3 regions of the Cytobacillus sp. Bva_UNVM-123 genome follow, and region 1 is predicted to be linked to each of the others. Evidence: predicted binding sites of a transcription regulator. Region 1 holds the regulator's gene; each other region holds the start of a gene.

Region 1 (3,288 bases):
GAGATTATTTGCTGCTACAGCATGGATCGTTTTCAGCTTTTCCGTTACATTAATCATTACATTGCTATTGCTCCGTAAGGAAATGACGAATAAAGACTTAATGAGAGATTCAGCTTCTCCGTTAACTTCAGTTGCATGGGCAATTGGCGGTGTATTTCTAGCGATGATAGCCCAATTGGTTGCCGCCAATATTGAAAGATTGCTTGGGATTGAAATGGGTTCTGAAAACACGCAAGACATTTTAAGACTTATTGAAGCTTCTCCCATTGTCATTCTAGTCAGCTCGATCATCGGGCCAATTCTAGAGGAAATTGTTTTCCGAAAAATTATCTTTGGTACATTATATAAACGACTAAATTTCTTTTTTGCAGGACTTATTAGCTCGATTATTTTTGCTATTGCCCACACTGATTTCAAACATATTCTTCTATACACTGCGATGGGCTTTACGTTTGCTTTCCTTTATGTGAGAACAAAGCGGATTATCGTGCCAATCTTTGCCCATACAGCAATGAATACGCTCGTCGTCTTGATTCAGTTTAATCAAGATAAAATTGAAAACTGGTTAAAGAAAATGGAACAATTTCAAGCCTTTATTGGAGGATTTTTATGAGAAGGTCACCATTAGTTTCAGGTATTTTTTATATTATACTCGGCATCCTCTTCACTTATATTGCTATTCAATACATAGAGAGAGAGCAAGGGTGGGGGATTTTTACTTATTTTCTTATTATCCTGGCAACTTTTGATATCGGTTCAGGTTTGCGCTTGATCGCTTTGCATTTTAGAATGAAACATGATCAACAAAAAAAATGAAGAGGCTGGGACAAAAATATTTTAGCCTATAAAAAAACCGAACTATTTTACGAAAAGACAATTAAGTACTTCGTAATAGTTCGGTTTTTACTTTTTTGGTACGTTGTTCCTTAAAATATCATTCGGTTTTACAAAGTGGAAATTTAGTTATGTCCCAGCCTCTTCTTTTATATGGGAAAATCATTTACCATTTACTACCTTTATCATGAAATTTGCGCTTTTTAATTCTCTTTTTCTGAAGGATAGTGCTTTAAAAAATAGATAAGTGATTGAAGTTCAATAGCAAGGTCAATGTGATGAATTCTAATTGTAGGTGGTACAGAGAGACGTGCAGGTGTAAAATTCAAAATGCCATTAATCGTACTCTGCACGATTCGGTCAACAATCGGTTGGGCAGCTAGAGCTGGTACTGTTAAAATCGCTACTTCTATTTGATGCTCAGCGATAATCTTTTCTAGCGCATCCATATGATAGATTGGTACATCCCCGATCGTTGTACCAACTTTAGTAGGAGATACATCAAATGCTACTTCAATTTTTGTATTATTGTTTTTAAGAAAATTATAATTTAGAAAGGCTGTTCCTAAATTACCTACCCCAATAAGTGCCACTTTCGTAAGTTCATCCTGTGCTAATGTTTTTCGGAAAAACGATAGCAAATAATTGACATTATAGCCATAGCCTTTTTTCCCTAGTGCACCAAAATATGAAAAGTCTCTTCGAATCGTTGCTGAATCAACTTTCACTGCATCACTTAGCTCCGCAGATGAAACTCTAGTCTTGCCTGATGCATGCAAATTTTTGATGAAACGATAATATAGTGGAAGTCTTTTTGCTGTCGCTTGTGGAATCTTAATTGTCTCGTTTGCCATTCCATTTTCCCCTCTCCCAAATGCAGCGTTGAAAAATAAGTTTGCCTTGGCATAATTCCGTCAGATCTTCACCTTCAATTACATACAAGCTAAATTCTTCAATCGTTTTGAGAGAGAGTTTTATTTTCTTGAGCACAAAATAAACCTCTCTCACTGATTTTATTAAAGAATTTCTCTTTTAAAATCACCATTCTTGCCGCCAGTTTTTTCTACTAAATAGGTTTTACCAATAATCATCCCTTTATCAACAGCTTTACACATATCATAAACTGTTAGAGCACATACAGAAGCCGCTGTTAGCGCTTCCATTTCCACACCAGTATTTCCTTTTGTTTTCACGGATGCCATAATTATCAATTTATACTCTTCTTCACGTGGCTCCCATGAGAAGGAGATATCCACACCTGTTAATGGGATTGGGTGACACATTGGAATTAGCTCCCATGTCTTCTTGCAAGCCATGACACCAGCTACTTGAGCAACCGCAAGAACGTCGCCTTTTTTCATTTTGTTTGATGTAATTTTTTCATAGATCTCTTTATTTACAGTAATACTAGAATAAGCTATTGCGGTTCGGAATGTTTCAGGCTTAGCACTGACATCTACCATTTTAGCTCTACCCTCTTGATTAAAATGTGTAAAATCCGCCATATAAAAACCCCTCTCTTTAAAATCATACACTATTTTTATCCAATTGTGAAAGCTATGTATGTTTCTTCACATATCTTTTTTTTTACCCGCAGGCATCCCTTTATTGCCCTACATATATGAATAGGTTACACTATCTCTAGAGTATAGAGGTGAAAGAAATGATTTTATTACAAATAAATCAGCTAGAAAAAAACTTCGGCGCCGATTCTATTTTAACGAATATTAAGCTAGAAGTACAAAATCGAGACCGAATTGCTCTTGTCGGCCGTAATGGAGCCGGTAAGTCTACCCTATTAAAAATAATTGCTGGACAAGTTTCTTATGATGCGGGTGAAATTATCAAGCCAAAAGAAGTAGAAATTGGGTATCTCGCTCAACATACAGGATTAGAATCAGATCGCTCTATTTGGGATGAAATGTTAACCGTTTTCGCTCATTTAAAAAAGCAGGAAAAAGAACTGCGTAAGCTTGAAGAAAAGATGGCAGATCCTGATTTAATTGCCAATCATAAAGAATATGAGCGAATTTTATCTGAATATGACACCCGACAGCTTCAATTTAAAGAACAAGGGGGCTATCAATACGAATCAGATATTCGCTCTGTTCTCCATGGTTTAAACTTTCAATCCTTTAGCTATGATACAAAAATAGCAGCATTGAGCGGTGGGCAGAAAACAAGGCTTGCTCTCGGTAAGCTACTACTGACAAAACCTGATATTTTAATATTGGATGAGCCGACAAACCATCTTGATATTGATACTTTATCGTGGCTAGAACAATATTTACAAGGATATGACGGTGCTATTTTAATCGTATCCCATGATCGATACTTTTTAGATAAGGTCGTCTTGCAAGTTTATGAATTATCAAGAAAACAAATAAAGAAATATATCGGAAATTATAGTGCTTATCTCGAACTGAAGGCAGCAAACTATGAGCGCGATATGAA
Region 2 (3,288 bases), 130 kb from region 1:
ATAAAGGGTCTATGACAACAATTTTTGCTCCTCTTCTCTTTGCTTCTAAAAGAATAGGAATCAAGTGAATGTTTGTTGCTGCAGGATTTCCTCCCCAAATAATGATGAGTTTGGCCTCTTTTATTTGTGAAGGATCAGACACTTTAAAAGCACCTATGTCATAATTTATAGCATCTTTACCTGCCGATGAACAAGGTGCTCCGATGATTCTTGTTGTTTGACCTATGCTTGAAAAAAACTGTTCTGTAACAAAATGCTGGACACCTTCATTTCCTGAATATTTATATAAAGCTGTGGGTAGGAAGCTGAGATGTCGTTTATATATATTCATTAATTCATTAGTTAATAGCGAATAAGCCATTTCCCAAGTAATCTGTTTGAATTTACCTGATCCTTTCGCCTTTTGATAGTAAGGAAATTTTAAACGATCAGGATGGTAATTTCTCTCAATATAGGAATATCCCTTTGCACATAATTTTCCTTTTGTATATGGGTGAGTCGTATCTCCATTTAAATGAACGATACGTTCGTTTTCTACAGTGGAAATCATCGTGCATGCACTATAGCAGTTTCTTGGACAAGCATGTTTAAACTGATTCGATCCAAGCTTAATCATTTGTATATCCCCCCATTTTGAATATGAATTTTTTGTTATCATTCGTATTTTGTTCACAATATATTTAACAAAAATTCATGAGGCTGTCGTTTGATTCTGAATAAAAATCTTTTAATATTATAAATGATAAATAATATCTATAGGGTATTATCTTTAAGTGGGGCTTCTGATCCATAATTAAAAATGGTTGCCTATTCTTAATTAAAGTTTTTGATAGGAATAAATCTAATTCTTCAATGGTTAGTCACATATATACTTGAACTTGTCGAAATAGCTGTTAAAGGATCACAAATGCAGCTATAGATGTATGTATGACTCTACACTCCTGATGTTCCATCTTATCATATAAAATAGATGTTGAAGGGAGTTCGTAAGGTAAGGAGTCGAATTACGAAAGTGATGTAAAACTGTTTATTTGTGATATACTTCACAAGATGGGGTTGCTCCTTCTAATTTGGCTATTTTATTCATGAAGAAAGGAGAATTTCTATGATGGAACAGATGGCTTTTTCCCTAGACCTTAATAAATGTATTAAGTGTAAAAGTTGTGAGATGGCCTGCAACGAATATAACAACCTCAGCGGAATACATCGGAGGAAATTGCTCTCCTTTGAATCAAAATGTTCTACATCCTCTATTTATTTATCCATTTCTTGTAATCATTGTAGGAATCCAGTTTGTGTCTTTATTTGTCCAGAGAATAATTTTTACAAACGCCAAGACGGAATGGTTATCCATAACCCTAGTAAGTGTAGATCCTGTGAAAGATGTGTGAAAGCCTGCCCGTTTCATGCTCCTAAAATAAATCCGAAAACAAACAAAGCGGATAAATGCAATTTTTGTATAGAACGGATTGACCAAGGTTTAAAGCCAATCTGTGTGGAAAACTGTCTTACTGGTGCTCTTAAAATAGTAAAAGTAAAAACAAATAAGCTCAAACAATATGCACTTAACAATAAGGGTACTCCTTTTGCCACCTATACGAACCCATCCCTCCTTGTTAATGAACAAGAAAGAGGACGGATCTTTTTAAGAGAAGGATGAATGATTTATGAAAAAATCAATTCAAGATTTATTACCCTTTTTTCCATTGCATCAATGGACCATTTTAACTTCTTTACCGAAGAAACCACTTTATTATGATACAGTTAATCAGCTTGTTCACGGTCATTGGCTTGAAAAAAAAACATTGCTAATAATTGAAACGGAAGTTGAATGTAAAAGATTGAATGAAGGAGAAACGGCTAAACAATTAATTCAAGATCCAAATCTTGTTTGCATCGTTTTTTGTTTTCAGAATCGTATACCAATCGATGAAGAAATTCTTTTATTCTTTCAGAAATGTGGGCTGCCATGTATTCAAGTAGAAAATCGTTCATTAGTACAAATCTTCTTTCAAAGTGATGAGCCTTTTTATTCCTATAATCAAGTAAGCATGGAACTTGCCGGTTTTAAAAATGAAGGATTTACAAAATTAGCTTCGAAGTGGGCAATAGCATTGGATACACCGCTTCTGTATTTAGATGAAGAAAAACAACTTTTATGGCAAACGGGGGGAAAAGAGGAGATACGGGAGGCGACTCGATGGTTAAATGCTCATCGTAGAATAATTGAGATGGGCAACTATCAAAATTCTAATATATTTTTAGTTGATAACATACTCGATATAAAAGAGCCAAGCCATTCATTTGATCTTTACTATATGAATATTACTGGCTCGAAGAACCATGCACTAGTGGTTTCAGCGGATCTAATGAGTTGGCAAAGAAAAATCATTGATAAACTAGTAGGGTTGACTGCGATCTCATTGCAAACGGAGGAGGTTCTTCAAGAACAACAGGAACGATTTAAAGAACATTTTATTTATGATTTGCTTTATCATAAGTTTGAATCAAAAAGGATGCTGGTAAAGCAAGGGAAGACTTGGGGTTGGAACTTAGAAAAGCCCCATCATTTAATTATTTTGAACATTGAATTGCCTAATGAATTAATGATAAATATGAATTGGTTTGATGAAATAAACCAATTTTTGCAATCTGACGCAGCTAATATCAAGGAAAAGACGATTGTTCTTCCATTTCAAGATCAAATTATTCTCTTAATTGAAGATGAAGAAGTAAAGGCTAGTTTTGCTAGAAAAAATGATGTTAAACAAATAATGGGTCAATTAGAAGAATTGCTTTCTAGTAAATGGCCAGACTATGCTTTTATTTTTGGCATTGGCAAATGGTATCAAGATACTATAGATCTAAATAAAAGTTATCAGGAAGCAAAAATTGCTTTACAATTTGGCCGCGATTGGTTTGAGAAAAGGAATATATTTCATATTAATGATTTAGGAATACTCAGTTTGCTTAGTCATGTTCACGGGGAACTTCTTTCAGATTTTTGTCTGGATTACCTATCTGGCTTAATAGAGTTAGATCAGGAATCTGAAACAGAATATATTAAAACGTTACAAGTCTTTTTTCAATACAATGGAATCATTAATGAAGTGTCTGACGTGCTCCATATTCATCCGAATACATTGAGGAATCGTTTAAAGAAGATTGAGGAAATTACGGGATTACAGCTAAATGATTCAAATGAGATGATGAATCTAACGATTGCTGTTAGATTGCTTTCTTTTATCAATCTATAACAAAAATAGTTTTTAGCAAGCCTAGCTTAAG
Region 3 (3,288 bases), 2.0 Mb from region 1:
GAAGAAGCAAAAAATCTAGTCATGCATGCACGCCTTACTATTAATGGAAGCATGGTTATGTTCTCCGATACGTTTCCTGGTTCTCCTTTCGTCCTAGGAAACAATATTAGTTTATCTGTAGTCAGTCATAATGAAGATGAAATAAAGTCAATCTTCCATAAACTAAAAGAAGATGGTACCGTAAATATGGAGCTTCAAGAAACTTTCTGGAGCAAATGCTATGGCCAAATCACCGACAAATTCGGAATAGAATGGCAGTTAAATTATGAAAATGAAGAAATAAAAAACTAATTAAATAATAGCAAAGGTGTTTCCTAATGAAAGCTCCTTTGCTTTTTTTATGTCTAATTGAGCCACAAAAAAGGCTGTTCGTTCATTTATTGAACTAACAGCCTAATAGGTATTATGATATTTGTTTGATTTCACTAAACATTGCAACGTAATTTTTGATTTCTTCAGTGTCATTCTTAATCGCACTAATTGAGAGCCATTCTAAATATACTTGTCCATTTTTCTTTCTATTCCATATTTCCCCTTGCCAATGGCCATCTTCTTTAATCGTTTGCCACATTTCTTCATAAAAAGCTGTTCCATGTTTTCCTGAGTTCAAAATACGGGGATTCTTCCCGATTACTTCGTCTTCATCATATCCAGTTACAATTGTAAAGGCTGGATTTACTTGTTCGATATTCCCATTTACATCTGTCACCATTACTCCTTCAACAGTGTGATTAAGAATAAGCGAAGCCATATTTAATTTATCTTGATAATACATCCAGATAACAATGATTAAGCTTGCCATGGCAACTTGAGATAATGCCATAAATCCGATGGCATAATGACCTGTTAAGTTAAATAAGAATGAAAGAATTAATGGTGGAAAGAAACCTCCCAACCCTCCCATAGCTGAAACGATTCCATTAACAATTCCACCTTGCTTTGAAAAGTACATTGGTACAAGTTTAAAAATCGTGCCATTTCCAAGTCCTGCACAAATGGCGATGGTTATACAACCGATTGAATAAACTAGCAATGATGGAGTAAATGCGAGAATTATTCCTGATAAGGTTAATCCTCCAAAAACAATCATTAATATTTTAAAGGAATTAAATTTATCACCAAGCCAACCGCCAACAGGACGCAAGAAAGTCGCTATTGCAATAAACCCTGCTGTTCTTAAACCTGCATCAACTTTTTCAAGTTCAAAATGTGAGACTAGAAAGTTAGGTAAATAAATCGTAAATGCTACAAATGCTCCAAATGTTAAAAAGTAAAATAAGCTTAAAAACCATAGCTTCTCATTTTTATAAACACCTTTTATTTGCACACTTAACGGTGTCATTACTTTTGCTTCGTTTTTATCACCTAAGAAAAAGTTCAAAACAGCAATTACAAGTACTAAAATTAAATATAGTTTAATCGTAGCTTGCCATCCAATTGAAATGGCGATCACAGGTGCAGCAAACGTTGTAATGGCAGTACCAATATTACCAGCACCATAAATTCCGTTAACAAATCCATGCTTTTCTTTCGGGTAGTATTTTGGCAATGAAGTAACACCAACTGAAAAAACAGCCCCACTTATCCCAAGAAAAAGCCCACCTATTAGCAAATCATTGAAGGTATTTGCATTGCTAATATAAAATATCGGGAACAATAAAAGCAAAAAGCTAATTGAAAATAACTTCCGTGCCCCAAAGCGATTTGTCCAATAGCCTATTGGAATTCTTAATATGGATCCTAACACGACAGGGATTGCCGTAATTAATGATAATTGAGTTGCAGATAATTGAATATCCTCTTTAATAAACGGCATAAGAGCAGATAGAATGACCCATACCATGAATCCAGCAATTAAACTTATTGTTTGAAGAGGTAATTGTAATGCCTTTGGTTTCATAATGACATTCCCCTTTCATCCTTTAACTAAATTAATTCAGGTTAACAATACATGTATTTTCCCCTTGCTTATTTACAGCGTAAAAAAATCTTTAACTTTAAGATGTGAAGATGTTCACACATTTTTCGAGTTCATAAAATCTTCACAGGTTATTTTTAAAGAATGATGAGTTAAATTATGTTAAAATGAGAGTAACAGCGTTCGTCGGATTAATATACAAGGGGGTAATTATATGCCTCATCAAATGAGACCAACTCAATCAATTGAAATCAAGGAACTACTTCGATTAGCCGATCGAACAATAAGCACTGAAAAAGGTCAATATTTATTTCGAGAAGGAACAGATGCAGAACAACTATACATCATTGTTTCAGGAAAAGTGCAAATAAGTAAAGTGACTGCTGACGGACGTGAACTAACATTACGAATTGCTGGAGAAAATGATATTTGTGGTGAATTAACTTTGTTCACTAATTCCCCTAAGTATCTCCTAAGTGCATTAGTAGTTGAAGAAGGCGAAGTCGCTGTCCTCAAAAAAGCTGTGATTGAGAAAGAAATATTTAATAATAGTGCATTAGCTTTTGAATTTATGAAATGGATGAGTGATCATTTTCGAAAAACACAAACGAAATTTCGTGATCTCGTTCTTCATGGAAAAAAAGGTGCATTGTATTCCACTCTCATTCGAATGACAAATAGTTATGGTGTTATGAAAAAAAATGGAGTATTGATTGATCTTCCTTTAACAAACCAAGAGCTAGGAAACTTTTGCGGAACATCGAGAGAAAGTACGAACAAGTTTCTTAATGAGTTAAAACGTGAAGGTGTTATTTCAATAAATAAGGGTAAAATCACCATTCATAATCTTCAATATTTAAGAGATGAAATTGCTTGTGAAAATTGTCCTATCACATATTGTAGCATTGAATAAGGAGAATTTCTTTACAGACTGACTAATGTCAGTCTCAGATTGAAGACAAACACATTGTTCAATTAAATAATGTGTTTGTTTTTTTATCTATTTCTCTATTTTTGAATTAAAACATAGAAATAGGAAAAAAAATAGAGTCCTTTTGGTCTCTTAATTTCAGGATTTTTGCTATTTTTTTTATATTTAGACAAGCAAAAGTAAGCCCCATTTTCATGTGCATTTTTTCTTTACCAATCATATTCGTATAGCGAAGACCATGAAATTCTTTAGCTGTTCCAAATAATCGTTCTATTGTTTGCTTTCTAATTCCATAAAGTTGTTTCATTCCAAGGGAATGACGGATATCCTCACATCGTTCCATTTCATCTTCCCATAAATGTCTCATAATTAACTTAGTTTTATTCTTTGATTCTGTACATGAGGTAATGAATGGACAAGACGAACAATCATTGGGATT

The links. The regulator Rex, encoded in region 1, represses fermentation and respiration genes when NADH is low (regulators of the CRP and FNR family bind a similar motif). The targets are predictions, from matches to a motif close to TTGTGAAATATTTCACAA.
Region 2: the regulator Rex is predicted to act here: its motif matches at 1,032-1,049, upstream of KDN24_RS03515 (4Fe-4S dicluster domain-containing protein).
Region 3: the regulator Rex is predicted to act here: its motif matches at 2,003-2,020, upstream of KDN24_RS13920 (nitrate/nitrite transporter).

What each region holds. Positions count from the first base shown of each region.
Region 1 is NZ_CM177772.1:843,533-846,820, reverse strand. It holds gene KDN24_RS04205 (CPBP family intramembrane glutamic endopeptidase) at 1-613, shown strand, start outside; gene KDN24_RS04200 (YdiK family protein) at 610-816, shown strand; gene KDN24_RS04195 (redox-sensing transcriptional repressor Rex) at 1,038-1,688, opposite strand; gene moaC (cyclic pyranopterin monophosphate synthase MoaC) at 1,851-2,339, opposite strand; gene KDN24_RS04185 (ABC-F family ATP-binding cassette domain-containing protein) at 2,498-3,288, shown strand, end outside.
Region 2 is NZ_CM177772.1:714,302-717,589, forward strand. It holds gene KDN24_RS03510 (molybdopterin-dependent oxidoreductase) at 1-616, opposite strand, end outside; gene KDN24_RS03515 (4Fe-4S dicluster domain-containing protein) at 1,106-1,660, shown strand; gene KDN24_RS03520 (PucR family transcriptional regulator) at 1,668-3,257, shown strand.
Region 3 is NZ_CM177772.1:2,794,919-2,798,206, forward strand. It holds gene KDN24_RS13915 (VOC family protein) at 1-291, shown strand, start outside; gene KDN24_RS13920 (nitrate/nitrite transporter) at 404-1,900, opposite strand; gene KDN24_RS13925 (Crp/Fnr family transcriptional regulator) at 2,133-2,831, shown strand; partial or broken gene KDN24_RS13930 (IS1182 family transposase) at 2,938-3,288, opposite strand, start outside.